Rhodopseudomonas sp. BAL398: one gene and its partner. The protein of the gene in region 2 interacts with the protein of the main gene of each other region in a pairwise test. Links are inferred from orthologs where the notes say so. Each region holds a gene or a part of one and is shown on either strand. Other genes may lie near its edges.

The links.
Region 1: the proteins of pheT (region 2) and secD interact in binary tests that used the Escherichia coli proteins (3 or more experiments, as listed by UniProt). The link is inferred for Rhodopseudomonas sp. BAL398 from one-to-one orthologs.

The regions. Positions count from the first base shown.
Region 1 is NZ_CP133111.1:1,213,325-1,221,575, forward strand. What follows is about bases 2,595-5,565. They hold secD (protein translocase subunit SecD), read right to left. Parts: upstream 4,896-5,565; coding sequence 3,294-4,895; downstream 2,595-3,293. Other genes in these bases: secF (protein translocase subunit SecF), read right to left, coding at 2,595-3,268; yajC (preprotein translocase subunit YajC), read right to left, coding at 4,964-5,410. In the rest of the region: methylenetetrahydrofolate--tRNA-(uracil(54)-C(5))-methyltransferase (FADH(2)-oxidizing) TrmFO, read left to right, coding at 1-834; RBJ75_RS05705 (phytoene/squalene synthase family protein), read right to left, coding at 1,018-1,878; RBJ75_RS05710 (Mth938-like domain-containing protein), read right to left, coding at 1,875-2,258; more of secF, read right to left, coding at 2,261-2,594; RBJ75_RS05730 (ATP-binding protein), read left to right, coding at 5,590-6,561; RBJ75_RS05735 (peptidoglycan DD-metalloendopeptidase family protein), read right to left, coding at 6,709-8,085. UniProt on the Escherichia coli protein: Part of the Sec protein translocase complex. Interacts with the SecYEG preprotein conducting channel. SecDF uses the proton motive force (PMF) to complete protein translocation after the ATP-dependent function of SecA.
Region 2 is NZ_CP133111.1:4,051,335-4,059,717, reverse strand. The notes cover bases 4,411-7,513. They hold pheT (phenylalanine--tRNA ligase subunit beta), read right to left. Parts: upstream 7,114-7,513; coding sequence 4,708-7,113; downstream 4,411-4,707. Other genes in these bases: RBJ75_RS19075 (endonuclease domain-containing protein), read right to left, coding at 7,110-7,513; RBJ75_RS19085 (hypothetical protein), read left to right, coding at 4,411-4,681. Also shown: RBJ75_RS19110 (hypothetical protein), read left to right, coding at 380-538; RBJ75_RS19105 (NADPH:quinone oxidoreductase family protein), read right to left, coding at 570-1,544; RBJ75_RS19100 (hypothetical protein), read left to right, coding at 1,743-1,964; RBJ75_RS19095 (invasion associated locus B family protein), read left to right, coding at 2,065-2,556; 23S rRNA (adenine(2503)-C(2))-methyltransferase RlmN, read left to right, coding at 2,800-3,996; more of RBJ75_RS19085, read left to right, coding at 4,211-4,410; more of RBJ75_RS19075, read right to left, coding at 7,514-7,568; pheS (phenylalanine--tRNA ligase subunit alpha), read right to left, coding at 7,736-8,383.

The DNA of each region.
Region 1 (8,251 bases), 2.8 Mb from region 2 along the record:
GACTACATCAATTGCCCGATGACCGAGGCGCAGTATCACGGCTTCATCGAAGCGCTGCTGGAAGGCGACAAAATCGACTTCAAGGAGTGGGAGACCAACACGCCGTATTTCGACGGCTGCCTGCCGATCGAGGTGATGGCCGAGCGCGGCCACGAGACGCTGCGGTTCGGCCCGATGAAGCCGGTCGGGCTGACCAATCCGAACGATCCGCAGGTCAAGGCCTATGCGATCGTGCAGCTGCGTCAGGACAACAAACTGGGCACGCTCTACAACATGGTGGGTTTCCAGACCAAATTGAAGCACGGCGCGCAGACGCGGATTTTCCGCAGCATTCCGGGCCTGGAGAACGCCGAATTCGCGCGGCTCGGCGGGCTGCACCGCAATACGTTCCTGAACTCGCCGAAACTGCTCGATGCGCAATTGCGGTTGCGGGCGCAGCCGCGGCTGCGCTTCGCCGGACAGATGACGGGCTGCGAGGGCTATGTCGAATCCGCCTCGATCGGGCTGATCGCCGGGCTCTATGCCGCCGCGGAAGCGCGCGGCACGCAACTTGCGCCGCCGCCAGCGACCACCGCGCTCGGCGCCCTGCTCGGCCACATCACCGGCGGCCATCTCGAGACCATCGATGCCGGGCCGCGCTCGTTCCAGCCGATGAACGTCAATTTCGGACTGTTTCCACCGCTCGCGCAAGCGCCGACCAAAGATGCTGACGGCAAGCGGCTGCGCGGCACCGACAAGACCGTCGCCAAGAAACAGGCGATGAGCGCGCGGGCGCTATCCGACATGGATTCATGGATCGCCGACAATGTGAAGAAGGTCGCCGACGCGGCCTAATCGGGGCTCCGCGTCAGAGCGATGCATTGCCCAACCATGCGGCGCGTCATTCCAGGGCGCGAGGCCGCAGGCCGAGCGAACCCGGAATCTTGCTGAATGGTTTGGCGCTGAGGCTTTAACCGCGAGATTCCGGGTTCGCTCGCCGCTTACGCGGCTCGCGCCCCGGAATGACCGGGTATGATTTCAACGAAACACGCGGGATCTCGACCCGCGCCACAGCGTCCACAGCGTCGCCAGCCGCGAGCGCTGATATGGCGCGAACAGTTTGGTGTCGGCGCGTCCCAGCCGCGCCAGGTCGCGCCGCACCAGCGCCAGTGGCAGGAACGCCGGCCTAGCCGCGGCCGGAATGTCCGCCAGCAAGGTCAGCGCCGCATCGAGATGCGTCTGCGCCGTGCCGCAGAGTTCGTTGAGCGCCGTGCGCAGCGTCGGCGTCTCGGTGCCCGCATAGGCTTCGGCCTCGCCGCTGCCGTGGCTCTGCAGCACTTGCAGCGGCACGAATAATTGCCGCCGTGCGGAGTCGAACGGCAGATTGGCGATCACTTGGGCGATGCCCTGGGCCAGGCCGGCATGGCGGGCGGCGTGATCAATCAGCGGCGAGCGTTGTCCCAGAATTTGTGCCGCCAGGGCGAACAGCGTCGCGACGGTATCGTCGAGATGCGTCTCGAGCGCCGTCAGGCTCGGCATCGGATCGTTATACAGATCGAACAGATGCGCCTCGATCAGCCGCGCCAGCGGCGCCACCGGCAGCGCATGGGATTTGATCGCGCGTTGGAGTTCGACGGCAACCGGATTGCCCTCGACCCCGCCATGCGAGGTGCCGGCCAGCATGTCGCTCCACCATTGCAGCCGGAGCTCGCCTGGTAGCGGCAGGCTCACCTGCTCGCGCACCCGGACGATCTCGACATTGAAGGCGTATAGCGCCAGTAGCGCGCGGCGGCTCGCCGGATCGACGAACAGCGTCGCAGCGTAGCGGTCGAAATCATGGTTGCGCACCAGTTCGGCGCAGAATGCGGCGGCGGCCGATTCGGATCCCGCGTCGCTCATGGCACCGCGATCAGAGCGGCGGCGACCCGCCGGCGTTCGCCGATCATGATGTTGTAGGTGCGGATCGCCGGGCCGGTCTGCATCGGATCCATCACGACGCCGACAGCGCGCAGCGCCTCGCGCAGACGCGGCGTTGGCCGCCAGATCCCGTTCCCGGTGCCGATGATCAGCGTATCGATCTTGGCGGCGGCGTCGAACACCCGCGCCAACGACGTCCGGTCGATCTGCTCAGGGCTGGCCACCGGCCAGGCCCAAACCGCGTCGGGCAGAAACAGCAGCGAGCCCTGATGCGACATCTCGTCGAAATAGAAACCGCCCTTGCCATAGGCCTCGATCGACGCCGATCTGGGAAGATGCGGGGTGTCGGGGCCTAGCGCCAAGGTCAGCCTTTTTTCGACGGCTTGTCCGAGCCGTCCTCGCGGTGCGCACCGACACCGAGATAGATCAGGATCGGGGCTGCGATGAAGATCGAGGTGTAGGTGCCGACCAGCACCACGCCGAACATCATCACCGCGGTAAAGCTGTGGATGGCATTGCCGCCGAACAGCAGCAGCGCCAGCAGTGCCAACGTCACCGTGACGTGAGTGATGATCGAACGCGACAGCGTCGAATTGATCGATTCATTGAGCAATTCCGGCATCGGCATTTTCTTGTAGCGCCGCAGCATCTCGCGGATCCGGTCGTAGATCACTACGGTATCGTTCAAGGAATAGCCGAGAATCGTCAACAGCGCGGCGATCGAGGTCAGATCGAATTCGACCTGGGTGATCGACATGAAGCCGATCGTCAGCACGATGTCGTGGACGTTGGAAATCATCGCCCCGAGCGCGAATTGCCATTCGAAGCGGAACCAGAGGTAAACCAGAATACCGAAGATCGCCAGCATCAGGCCGAGCATGCCGTAGGCCAGCAATTCGCTGGAGACCCGCGGGCCGACCACTTCGACGCGGCGGTAAATGACATTGTCGCCGAGCGCGCCGCGAACCTTCTGCACCGCTTCCTGCTGCGCGGCGTCGCCGCCGGGCTGTTCGGCAACCCGGATCAGCACCTCGGCGGGCCCGCCGAATTGCTGCAGCTGCACGTCGCCGAGCCCCAGCCCGCTGAGCGTTTTGCGCATCCCGGGAATATCGGCATCGCCGGTCTTGGCCTTGACCTCGAGCAGCGTGCCGCCCTTGAAATCGATGCCGAAATTCAGCCCGTGGGTGAAGAACAGCGTAATCGCCAGGATCGACAGCAGCGCCGAGATCGGGAAGCTGATACGGCGAAACTGAGTGAAGTCGAAATGCGTATCATCGGGGACGATGCGCAGCGACGGCAGCCAGCCCATGATGCTGACCACCGTCAGCGCCACGACCACGATACCCAGCCCAATCAATATCCAGTGAGTCACAGCCGGTTCTTTCGGATTGGGGTCATTAGATCGGCACGTGTTGCGGCCGCTTCCACCGTACCCATGTCGCGACGATCAGGCGCGTCAGGGTGAAGGCGGTGAAGACCGTGGTGAGGATGCCGATACCCAGCGTCACAGCGAAGCCGCGCACCGGGCCGGTGCCGATATAGAACAACACGGCGGCGGCGATAAAGGTGGTGATGTTGGAATCCAGGATGGTCGACAGCGCGCGCTTGAAGCCGGCGTCGATCGCCGAGATCGCATTGCGTCCGCCGCGCAATTCCTCGCGGATGCGCTCATAGATCAGCACGTTGGAATCGACCGCGATGCCGACCGTGAGCACGATGCCGGCGATGCCGGGCAGCGTCAGCGTCGCGTTCAACAGCGACAGCACGCCGAAGATCATCGCCACGTTGATCGCAACCGCGATGTTGGCGAACACGCCGAACAGCCGGTAGGTCAGCAGCATGAACACGATCACCAGGATCGATCCGACATAGGCCGCAAGCTCGCCCTTCTCGATCGAATCCTGGCCGAGACCGGGGCCGACCGTGCGTTCCTCGATGATGGTCAGGGGCGCCGGCAGCGCGCCGGCCCGCATCAGGATCGACAGGTCATTGGCCTGCTGCACCGTGAAATTGCCGGAGATCTGCCCGGAGCCGCTGACGATCGGTTCGCGGATCACCGGCGCCGAGATCACCTCATTGTCGAGCACGATCGCGAATGGCTGGCCGACATTGTCGGTGGTGGCGCGGGCGAATTTGCGCGCGCCAAAGCTGTTGAAACGGAAGCTGACGATCGGTTCGCCGGAACGCTGGTCGAAGCCCGGCTGGGCATCGGTCAGGTCGGCGCCGGAGACCAGCACCTGCTTCTTGATCACATAGGGGATTTTCGGGCTTTGCGAACTCATCAGCACTTCTGAATCCGGCGGCACGCCGCCGCGCATCGCCTGGTCGGCCGGCACCGTCGGGTCGACCATGCGGAAATCGAGTTTCGCGGTCTTGCCGAGCAGTTCCTTCAGCCGGGTCGGATCCTGCAGACCCGGGACCTGCACCAGAATACGATCGGAACCCTGGCGCTGGATCAGCGGCTCGACGGTGCCCAACTCGTTGACGCGGCGCTCGACGATCTGGATCGACTGGTCGACCGACTGGCGGATCCGATCGGCGATCGCGGCCGGCGGCACGGTGAGACGGATCAGGCCGTCGCCGGCGTCGGACACATCGAGGCTGCGCTGGCCATTGGCGCCGAGCAAGCCGCCGAGCGGTTGCGACAGTTCGCGCAGCTTGGTCAGCGCGGTCGGCCGTTCATCGTCTTTGCTGATGCGGACCTCGACATAGTCGCCGCGCGCGGTGAGCCCCGTATAGGGAATCTTGTTCTCGCGCAGCACGCGGCGAACGTCGTCGCGGACCTGATCGAGCTTGTCCTTCTTGACCGAATTGGCATCGACTTCGAGCAGGATGTGCGAGCCGCCCTGCAGATCGAGGCCGAGCACCAGATGGCGCTGGGCCCATTTCGGCCAAGTCTTGACGGTATGCTCGGGGAAGAAATTCGGAACGGCGCAAAGGCACACCACCAGCGCAGACAGAATGATCGCCAGCGCCTTCCACCGCGTGAAATAAAGCATCGAGTTGTCCCGTCAGAATCCGATAATGGCGGCGCTTGCAGCGCCGCGAGGCGAACGCGCCGACCGCGTCAGCTTGCGGCTGGATCGTCCTTGGACGGCTCGGCCTTGGCGGCGTCCTTGTCCTTGGCGATCTCCTTGACGGCTTCCTTGGACTTTTCTTTGTCCTTCTCGCGGTCCTTGACAGTCTCCTTGGCGGGCTCACCCTTGGCGCGGACGCCAGTGATCATCTGGCGCATCTGCCGCACCCGCACGCCGTCGGAGACCTCGAACTCGATCTGGTCGTCATCGACCACCTTGGTCACCTTGCCGACCAGGCCGCCCGAGGTGATGATGGTGTCGCCGCGCCGGATGTTCTTCACCAGTTCGGCATGCTCCTTCACCTTCTTCTGCTGCGGCCGCAGGATCAGGAAATACATGATGACAAAGATCAGCGCGAACGGCAGAAGCGACATCAACATCGATTGGGTGTCGCCGCCGGCGCCGGCGGCCTGAGCAAACGCAGGAGTCACAAACATCGAATAATCCTCGTGAAATAGAGCGCGCCGGGCGACGAGGTGATCGTCGGCCGGCCTGGCAAATTCGCGCGGACTATAGCGGCCGCGGTCTCAATTGCAACGTCGCCACCCCCGCTCATTTTTGCCGCTTGCGGCTCCCGCCGGAGCGCAATAAGGCTGCACCTTCAGGAAGTTAAATGATGCCCAAAAAACCCAGCAAAACCGCGTCCCGCGCGGTCGGTAAGGCCGCGCCGTCGAAATCCCGCACCGCCGCGACAAAACGTCCCCGCAAGGCGGCAAAACCCGGCACGCAAGAGCGAATCGCCCAGGCTCTCGAGGCCATTCTGGCGCAGCTGTCCGCGTCGGCCGCGGATCGGCCCGGCGCCTCGCCGCTGGGCAGTGCCGACGCCTTCATCTGGCACCCGGAGGGACGGCTGGCGGGCGTTCCGAAAGTCAGCCGGGTCGACCTTGACCTGCTCCAGGGCATCGACCGGATGCGCGACATCCTGATCGAGAACACCGAGCGTTTCGCCACCGGCCTGCCCGCCAACAACGCGCTGTTGTGGGGCGCGCGCGGGATGGGCAAATCCAGCCTGGTCAAGGCGGCGCATGCCAGTGTCAATGCCCGGCCGGACGTCGCCGGACGGCTGAAGCTGATCGAGATCCATCGCGAGGACATTGAAAGCCTGCCGCTGCTGATGACGCAGCTGCGCGCCTCGAAATTCCGCTTCATCGTGTTCTGCGACGATCTGTCGTTCGACGGTAACGACGCCTCCTACAAATCGCTGAAGGCGGTGCTGGAAGGCGGCATCGAAGGCCGTCCCGACAATGTCATTCTGTACGCGACCTCGAACCGCCGCCATCTGCTGGCGCGCGAAATGGTCGAGAACGAGCGCTCCACCGCGATCAATCCGGGCGAAGCCGTCGAGGAGAAGGTGTCGCTGTCGGATCGATTCGGGCTGTGGCTCGGCTTCCACCGCTGCAGCCAGGATGAGTATCTGGCGATGGTGAAGGGCTATTGCGGCCATTTTGACATCAAGATCGATCAGGCCGAGCTTGAGCGCGAGGCGCTGGAATGGGCCACCACCCGCGGCTCCCGCTCCGGCCGCGTCGCCTGGCAATTTACCCAGGAGCTGGCCGGCCGGCTCGGCGTGCGGATCGGCGCCAAGTAGCGCGGTTTGATCCGCCGAGCCGGCATAGTCAGCCTGCCCGCACTGTGAGCCGCATCGCGACCGGGACGCGTACTACGCGCCGCGCAAACGAAAATGCCCGGCGCGAGGCCGGGCATCGTCGACGGTGATGGGTGAACTCAGCGGCGCTCAGGCGCCGTTGAGGAATTGCAGCGGGTCGACCGGCGACGATCCCTTGCGGATTTCAAAGTGCAGCTGGGGTGAGCCGACTTCGCCGGATTGGCCGGACTTGGCGATGGTCTGGCCACGCTTGACGGTCTCGCCGCGCTTCACCAGCAGCTCTTTGGCATGGGCATAAGCGGTGACGTAGCCGTTGGAATGCCGCACCAGAACCAGATTGCCGTAGCCCTTCAGCTCATTGCCGGCGTAAGCGACCACGCCGTCCTCGGCGGCCTTGACCGGCGTTCCCTCGGGTACCGCGACATTGATCCCGTCATTGGATTTGCCGTTGGTTTTGGCGCCGTAGCTGGTGATCACCCGGCCGCGCACCGGCCAGCGGAAGGTCGGCAACGCGCCGGTGGCTTCGGCGGTTTTCACTGCGGACTTGGTTGCGGTCGTCGCAGCTTCGGGAGTCGCTGTGGCGGTCGCCATGCGCACCTTCTGAACCGGTTCGGGAGCAGCCGCAGCCACCTTTACGGGCGTGCCGGTCGCTGGCGCCGCGGCGGCCTGCGTCGGCGCGGGCGCAGCGGAAGCCGTAGCGGTGCGCCCGGACGGCACCATGATCTTGGTGCCGATCCGCAGCTTGGTCTTGGTGTCCATGCCATTGGCGCGGGCAAGTTCGGAGAGCGGCAGGTGATTGCGGCGCGCAATGCTCATCAGCGTCTCACCGGGATTGACGTAGTGGACACGATTCGCCGCGGCGGGCTGGGCCGCAGCCACAGCGACCGGACGGCTGGCAGGGGCGGCAATCGGAACCGGCGGCTCCGCACTCGCCTGGCGCTGCGGAATGATCAGCGACTGGCCCGGCTGTAGCGAGCGCGGCCCGCGATAGCCGTTGGCGTGCAGAATCTCCGCCGTGCTTACATGATAGCGGCGCGCCAACCCGTCCAGCGTATCGCTGGTGCCGACGATGATCGTGGTGCCGGAGGCGCGAGGCGCTGGTTTGACCGCAGCGACCGAGCGCGGCGCCACGGCGCCGGTGGATTCCATCGGCGCCCTGGCCGGCGGCACATAGGAGCCGACTCCGCGTCCCCCGCCCGACACGCTGCCAGCGCTTGCAACCGGATAGCTGCGCGGCGCCGAGATCGGCGGCGGCAATGCTTGCGACTGATATTGCGGCTGGTATTGGGGCTGATACTGCGGCCGGTTATATTGCGGCAGCTGACGCTGCTCGTCATACACCGGACGCGCAGCCACCGAGCCGGTGGCCTCGCGGGTCGCGAACGGGTTTTCCTGGAAGCGCGTCTGCATATCGGCGCTGCAGCCGCTGAAACCGATCGACATCAACGCCAGCGCCGCGATCTGCGGCGCCCGGCGTGAGCTTAGTAACTCGATTACGCGGGACATGGTTACTCACTCATACGCAACATCAACTGTGATTTGAGTAAACACGTCTCCAGTAAACAAGGCTTTAACCCTGTCGCTCATTCGCCGCAGGAATTAATCGTTAACCATCAATTGGTTACCGGCTTGACGATGGGACAGAATGAGAACATGAGACATCCGGGAAAGT
Region 2 (8,383 bases):
TGTCGCAGCACATCGTCTATCGCACCGATGCCAGCCCGGTGACCTATGCACGCTACGACTGGGCCAGCGCCGGCTCGATTTACGGCATCTCGCGCGAAGGCCGGCTGAACGGAGTCAAATCGCCGCTGCGAAACCTGGTGATCGCCGGCGGCGGCAATGCCGGCGCCGGCGTCGAGGCGGTACTGATTTCGGGTGCCAACGCCGCCGAGGCGCTGCTGCCGGGATTGCTCGGCCGGAGAGCGCCGGTTGTCGCCACCGGGGCGCGATGCATTGACCGAGGTCAAAGCTTCCAACCTGCTGCCCGCGCAGCATGCATGCGCCGGATGGCGCTCGACAGCGATCAACCCGGTGTTCACGCCCGTCCAGATCGGAGATGACCATGGGCAAGCCAGATAACGCATCAGGGACGACCAACGTCGATCCGAAGCCGGCCCCGCCGGCGCCCAAACCCGCGGCGAAGGATACCAAGGAGTTTGACCCGCCGAAGCCCCCGGATCAGATCGCCGGTGACACCGTGCATCTGCCCTACAAGCGGTAGCACCGGCGCCGAACGATAGCTCAGCGTCGCGTCACGGATGCAAAATCACCTTGCCCATTGCCTTGCGCCCGGCGAGGACTTTCAGCGCGTCGGCGGTCTGCGCCAGCGGGAAGGTGCGGTCGACATGGGATGAGATCTTGCCCTCAGCGGTCCACTGCACCAGCTTCTGCAGATTGGCGATGTTCTTCTGCGGATTGAGCTTGGTCCAGGCGCCCCAGAACACGCCGCGGATGTCGCAGCCCTTCAGCAGTGCGAGGTTGAGCGGCATTTTCGGAATGTCGCCGGCGGCGAAGCCGATCACCAGGAAACGGCCTTCCCAGGCGATCGCCCGCAATGCGGCTTCGGCATAAGTGCCACCGACCGGATCGAAGATGATATCAGCGCCCTTGCCGCCGGTCAGTCGCTTCAAGCCTTCCTTGAGATCTTCCTTGGCGTAGTTCAGCGTCAGCTCGGCGCCATGCTGCTTGGCGAATTCCAGCTTCTCGTCGGACGAGGCGCAGGCGATCACTTTCAGCCCCATCAGCTTGCCGAGTTCGCAGGCGGCAAGGCCGGTGCCGCCGGCGGCGCCGAGCACCGCCAGCGTTTCGCCCGGCTTCGGACTGCCGCGGTCTTCCAGCGCATGCAGCGCGGTGCCGTAGATAATGATGATGCCGGCGGCGCGGTCGAAATCCAGATTGTCGGGAATCTTCACAATCGATGCGGCGGGCAGCGCGATCTTTTCACGCGCGCCATTGTGGCCGCACGACGCCACGACGCGGTCGCCGACTTTCAGATTGGTGACGCCATCGCCGATGCTCTCGATCACGCCGGCGACTTCGGCGGCCGGCGAGAACGGGAACGGCGGCTTGATCTGGTACTTGCCCTGGATCATCAGCAGATCGAAGAAATTCAGCGCAGCGGCCTTGATGGCGATCACGGCTTCGCCGGGGCCGGCGACCGGATCGGGCAGGTCCGCGAGTACGAGTTCGTCGGGACCGCAATATTGCTGGCAGAGAATGGCTTTCATCGGGGTCTGACCTTCGGCTTGAGACAGTTAGGTGCTTCATGCCGGATTTGCCGGCAGGCTACAATCTGATTCGAACGGCGCTGCGGCGAGCTTATTCCGCGTTGCGGCTTTTCATCGCGACCTCTGCGAGGCGCCCGTTCATTTCAAAATGCGAGCGGTCGCATTGGCCAACAGGGCGAACCCGTCGATCTCGCAGGCTTGCTGATTTCCGATCACGCTGGCTACATCAAGGATGAGATGGCGGTGCGCATGGCGGAATGCATCTGCGGATGCGCAAAAGCAAAGCCCGCGCCGGAGACTGCCGCAATCCGGAGATTTGTCGTGATGTTGCGCGGTGTGATGCCGCGCGCGGTGGTCCGCGATCTGCGGCAGGGCGTCGGCTTCACAAATCGGCCATTCCCGGCTATTGCAGTGCCATGAGACTGCGGTTGTGGAGCCATCTTGCAGTCACAATAATGAGAGACTGGACGTGCTTATGATGTTGCGAAGAATACTGACTATCTCTGCTTTGGGTGCGCTGATGTTCGGGGTTTGCTCGATGGCGCCGGCGCAAGCGGTCTCATCGGAGCCGACATTGATCGGCCAGTTTGGCGATTGGGGCGCCTATACGGCGACGCCGGACGGCAAGAAGGTTTGTTTCGCGCTGTCCAAGCCGGTGTCATCGAAGACCAATCCGCCGAATCGGCCGCGCGACCCGGCCTATGCGTTCATTTCGACGCGCCCGGCCGAAAAGGTCGTCAACGAAGTCTCGGTGATGATGGGCTATCCGCTCAAGCCGGGTTCGGAAGGCACCATGGAAGTCGGTGGCAGCCGCTACGCGATGTACTCCCAGGGCGACGGAATCTGGATCAAGAACGCCGCCGAGGAGGACCGTCTGGTCGAAGATCTGCGCAAGGGCGCGGATGTGACGGTCACCGGCATGTCCTCCAGAGGGACCACGACCACCGACGTGTTCTCGCTCAAAGGCATTTCCCAGGCGCTTGATCGCGTCGCGCAGGAATGCCGGAACTAACGGCGACAGCGTTCATCATGCTGCAATTCGCGCCTTTTCAGCGGGCGCCGGAAAGCCTATCTGAGGTCATGATGCTGTTGCATGCTGCGGAACCCGGCTATCGTCGGGTTCCGTAAGCGGTCAGGATCGACATGCCTCTATCCTGGCGCTGCCGGCCAAATGGCGGCTGCCCCCGGATATGAGGGCTTTTCGTTGCGAATGGCGGGCGAAAATGCGCTTCGCCCGCCCTACAGATGTGATGCAATGACCCTGTCAACGGCCGCCCCGCTCGAAAAGATCGCGCTCGAAACCTATGTGCCGCCGGCTAAGCCGTCGCTGATCGGGCTGTCGCGCGCCGAATTGGCGACGCAGCTCGGCGCCATCGGGGTGCTACAAGCCCAGCGCAAGATGCGGGCGCAGCAGCTGTGGCACTGGATCTATGTTCGCGGCGCCCAGGAATTTGAAGAGATGACCAGCATCTCCAAGGAGATGCGCGGCCAACTCGCGCAACATTTCACGGTGGCGCGGCCCGAAGTGGTGGCCGAACAGATTTCCAACGACGGAACCCGCAAATGGCTGCTGCGGCTGCCGAGCGGCGATTCGGTCGAAAAGGCCCATGAGGTCGAGTGCGTCTACATCCCGGAAACCGATCGCGGCACGTTGTGCGTCTCCAGCCAGGTCGGCTGCACGCTGAACTGCTCGTTCTGCCACACCGGCACGCAAAGGCTGGTGCGCAACCTCACCGCCGGCGAGATCGTCGGCCAGGTGATGGTGGCGCGGGATCGGCTCAATGATTGGGCCGACCGCGCCACGCCCAACGGCAATCGCCTGGTGACCAATGTGGTGATGATGGGCATGGGCGAGCCGCTGTACAATTTCGAAGCGGTGCGCGACGCGCTGCTGATTGTTTCCGACAATGAAGGCATCGGCATTTCACGCCGCCGCGTCACGCTGTCGACCTCCGGCGTGGTGCCGAACATCATGCGCACCGGCGAGGAAATCGGCGTCATGCTGGCGATCTCGCTGCACGCGGTGCGCGACGAATTGCGCGACGAACTGGTGCCGATCAACAAGAAATATCCGCTGGCCGAATTGCTGCAGGCCTGCCGCGATTATCCCGGCGCCTCCAACGCGCGGCGCATCACCTTCGAATATGTGATGCTGAAGGACGTCAACGATTCGCTCGACGACGCCAAGCTGCTGGTGAAAATGCTGAAAGGCATTCCGGCCAAGATCAATCTGATCCCGTTCAATCCCTGGCCGGGCACGCGCTACCAATGCTCGGATTGGGATCAGATCGAGAAATTTTCCGAATATATTTTCAACGCCGGCTATTCGTCGCCGGTGCGCACCCCGCGCGGCCGCGATATCCTGGCCGCCTGCGGGCAGCTGAAATCTGAAACCGAAAAATTGTCGGTGCGCGAGCGCGACGCGCTGCGTGCGATGGCGATGACGGATTGATGCGGTTCTCGTGTCAAACGGGCAGGGCATTCGAGTTCGTCATGCCCGGGCTTGACCCGGGCATCCACGCCTTCACGGCGCGCAAATCCCTGAATACGTGGATGGCCGGGCCTTCGCCGCGACGAAGGGGCTTCGGCCCCGCAGGCGGGACACGCCCGGCCATGACGATCGGGAGGCCGTCGTTGTTGGTGCTGCATCTTTCTGGACCGCATCTATGTCCCTGATCGGCCGGCTGTTCGTGATCGCATTCGGCTTCATCGTCGCTTGCATGGTGGCGGGGATCGTGGTGGTCGGCGCGGTGCTGTATCCGGAATTCAGCGATCTGCGCGTCGGGCCGGTCGACCAGGACGCGCTCAACATCGTGCTGGGCTTCGGTTTCATCTTCGTCAGCGGCTTTGCGCTGCTGCCGGCGCTGATCGTGGTGGTGGTCACCGAGGCGTTCTATATCCGCAGCGCGCTGGCCTATGCGCTGGGCGGCGCCGCGGTCGGGCTCGCCTGTTATCTCGGGCTGATTCCGTTCGATCCGGCGACGATGCAATTCGACGGCATCGTGCGCCGTCATCTCGAGATCATGACCGGGGCGGGGATTCTCGGCGGCGTGATCTATTGGATGATCGCCGGCCGCAATGCCGGCGCCTGGCGCGAGCCGCCCGCGACGTCGACGCGGCCGCCGCCGACTGGTTGATCCGAGCCGGCGAGCCGAGGCGGCGATCAGCCGCGCAGCGTGCCGCCGGTCTTCTTGGTGACTTCGGCGACGATCTTGCCGCCGACCGCGTCGATCTCCTGATCGGTCAAGGTTTTTTCGCGCGGCTGGATGGTCACTGCGATCGCGATGGATTTCTTGCTCTCGTCGATGCCCTTGCCCTCATAGACGTCGAACACGCTGACCGCGGTGATCAGCTTCTTGTCGACGTTCTGCGCGGCGCGGACGATGTCGCTGGCCTTGACGGCACGATCGACGATGAAGGCGAAGTCGCGGGACACCGGCTGGAATGCGGAGAGCTCCAGCACCGGCTTGGCGCGGGTCGGCTTCTGCTTGGCATCCGGAATCTTGTCGAGGATCACCTCGAAGGCGATCAGCGGGCCGTCGGCGCCGAGCGCCTCCAGCGTGCGCGGATGCAGCTCGCCGAAATAGCCGAGAATATTTTGCGGCCCGATCTGGATGGTGCCGGAGCGGCCCGGATGCAGCCAACTGGCGCCGCCGGGGGTCACCTGCAGCGCCTGCATCGGCGCGCCGGCGGCGGCCAGCACGGCGAAGGCATCGGCCTTGGCGTCGAGCGCATCGGCATTGGCCGACCCAGACCAGTGCCGGCCGAGCCCCTTGGCCGAGGCAACGCCGCGACGGATACCGGCGGCTGCGACGAACTGGTCCTGCGGCCGGTCGCCCTTGAAGATCTGGCCGACCTCGAACAGCGCCAGATCGGCGGCGCCGCGGTCTGCATTGGCTTGCGTCGCGGCGATCAGGCTCGGCAGCAGGCTCGGCCGCATATCGGACAGATCCGCGGCGATCGGGTTGGCCAGCGCCAGCTCGGGCGCGCCGCCGCCGAACGCTTCGGCGTGCGGCCTGGAAATGAACGACCAGGTCACCGCCTCGACCAGCCCGCGCGCGGCGAGCGCGCGCTTGGCGCGGCGGGTGCGCAGCTGGATCTGGGTCAGCACCGGCTTGCGTGGGCTCTCGCCGCGCTCGAACGGCGTCATCGGCACCTTGTCGACGCCATAGATGCGAACGATCTCCTCGACGATATCGGCCTTGCCATGGACGTCGCTGCGCCATGACGGGATCGCGACCTTCATCACCGGACCGTTGCCGGCAAGGGTAAAGCCGAGCCTTGTCAGGATCAGCCGCAGCTCGATCAGCGGCACGTCGATGCCGGCAAGGCGCTTGACCTCGGCGAGCGGGAAATCGATCACGCGATCGTCGCCGAAGGCATCGCCGACATGGACGATTTCGGACGGCGAGCCGCCGCAGATCTCGAGCACCAGCCTGGTCGCCATTTCGAGGCCCGGCAGCATGAAGGCCGGGTCGACGCCGCGCTCGAAGCGGTAGCGTGCGTCGGAATTGATCCCGAGCCGGCGGCCGGTCTGGGCGATGTTGATCTCGTTCCACAGCGCCGATTCGATCAGCACGTCGGTGGTGTGCTCCGAACAGCCGGAGGCCTCGCCGCCCATGATGCCGGCCAGCGATTCGACGCCGCAATCGTCGGCGATCACGCAGGCCTTGCTGTCGAGCGTATAGGTGCGGCCGTCCAGCGCCAGCAGCGTTTCGCCGTCATGGGCGCGGCGCACCGTGAGATTGCCCATTACCTTGGCGGCGTCGAACACATGCAGCGGCCGGCCGCGGTCGAAGGTCATGAAATTGGTGATGTCGACCAGCGCATTGATCGGTCGCAGCCCGATCGAGGTCAGCCGCTGCTGCAGCCACTCCGGCGACGGGCCGTTTGTCACGCCGCGCACCAGCCGCATCGCGAAGCCCGGACACAGCGTCTGGTCCTCGATCATCACCATCACCGGGCAGGGGAATTCGCCTTTGACCTGCTTGATCGCCGGGTCTTTGAATTTGCCCATATCGGCGGCGGCGAGATCGCGGGCGATGCCGTGCACGCCGGTGCAGTCCTGCCGGTTCGGCGTGAGATTGATGTCCAGCACCGGATCGCCGAGCCCGGCCCATTCCGCATAGGACGCGCCGACCGGCGCGTCGTCGGGCAGCTCGATGATGCCGTCGATAGTGTCCGGCAGCGCCAGCTCGCCGGCCGAGCACATCATGCCCTGGCTCTCGACGCCGCGGATATTGCCGACGCTGATGGTGAAGTCCTTGGCCGGGATATAGGTGCCGGGCGCCGCGAACACGGTCTTCAGGCCGGCGCGCGCATTCGGCGCGCCGCACACCACCTGCAGCGGTTCCCCCGCGCCGGTATCGACCTTGCACACCCGCAACCGGTCGGCGTTGGGATGCTGCTCGGCGGAGACGATCCGCGCGATGCTGAAAGGCTTCAGCAGCTTGGCCTTGTCCTCGATGCCTTCGACCTCGAGCCCGATCATGGTGAGCTTGTCGGCCAGCACCTCCAGCGGCGCGTCGGTGTCGAGATGATCTTTGAGCCAGGAGAGCGAGAATTTCATTGGTTGTTACTTCCGTCTGAACCCGCATCGCGTTTCAGTCCACGGTCCCCTCCCCCCTTGTGGGGGAGGGCCAGGGAGGGGGGTAAGCTGCGGATGCGTGCGCGTGCTGTCTGTCGAACGACCTCGATCACGCCTTCCAGGTCCGACATCACCTGATCATTCGTGAATCGCAGGACCGCAAAGCCCTCGGACGCAAAGAACGCATCGCGGACGTCATCTGCTTGCAACTGGGATTCGAAATTGTGGGATTCTCCGTCCAGTTCGACGATCAACTTCGCCGCAAGACAGACGAAATCAACGATAAAGTTTTTGATAGGCATTTGCCGACGAAAGCCCAATCCATCGATGCGATGGGCTTTGAGATAGCGCCAGAGCAGCGTCTCTGCTGGAGTCATGGCCTGCCGTAGCTGCTTGGCTCTGTCGCGCTGACGTTGGTTCACCTTGGCGTGGTTCATCGCGGCCACCCCCCTCCCTGACCCTCCCCCACAAGGGGGGAGGGAACAGACTGAGCGTGTTGAACTTGCCCGGCGCAGGTTGGCGCCTTGAGCCCAGAGCGGTTTCAATTGCGGCTTCAGGTCGAAGCAACTGCGCCGCGTAGCGCGGGTAGTTGCTTGAACCTGTCTCACGAACTCAATCCCCCCGCCAGCGTCGGGACGTCGAGCGGCTTGAAGCCGTAGTGGTTGAGCCAGCGGACGTCGCCCTCGAACAATTGCCGCAGGTCGCTCATGCCGTATTTCAGCATCGCGATGCGGTCGATGCCCATGCCCCAGGCGAAGCCCTGATAGACGTCGGGATCGATGCCGCAGGCGGAGAGCACGTTGGGGTGCACCATGCCGCAGCCGAGAATCTCCAGCCAGTCCTCGCCCTCGCCGAAGCGGATCTCGCCCTTGTCGCGGCGGCACTGGATGTCGACTTCCAGCGACGGCTCGGTGAAGGGGAAGAACGACGGCCGGAACCGCATGTTGATGTTGTCGACCTCGAAGAACGCCTTGCAGAATTCGTGCAGGATCCATTTCAGATGGCCGAGATGCGATCCCTTGTCGATCACCAGGCCCTCGACCTGATGAAACATCGGCGTGTGGGTCTGGTCAGAGTCGCTGCGATAGGTGCGGCCCGGACAGATCACCCGGATCGGCGGCTGCTGGTTCAGCATGGTGCGGACCTGCACCGGCGAGGTGTGGGTGCGCAGCAACAGCCGCGAGCCGTCCGGCTTCGGGTTGAAGTAGAAGGTGTCGTGCATCTCGCGGGCCGGATGGCCCTCGGGGAAATT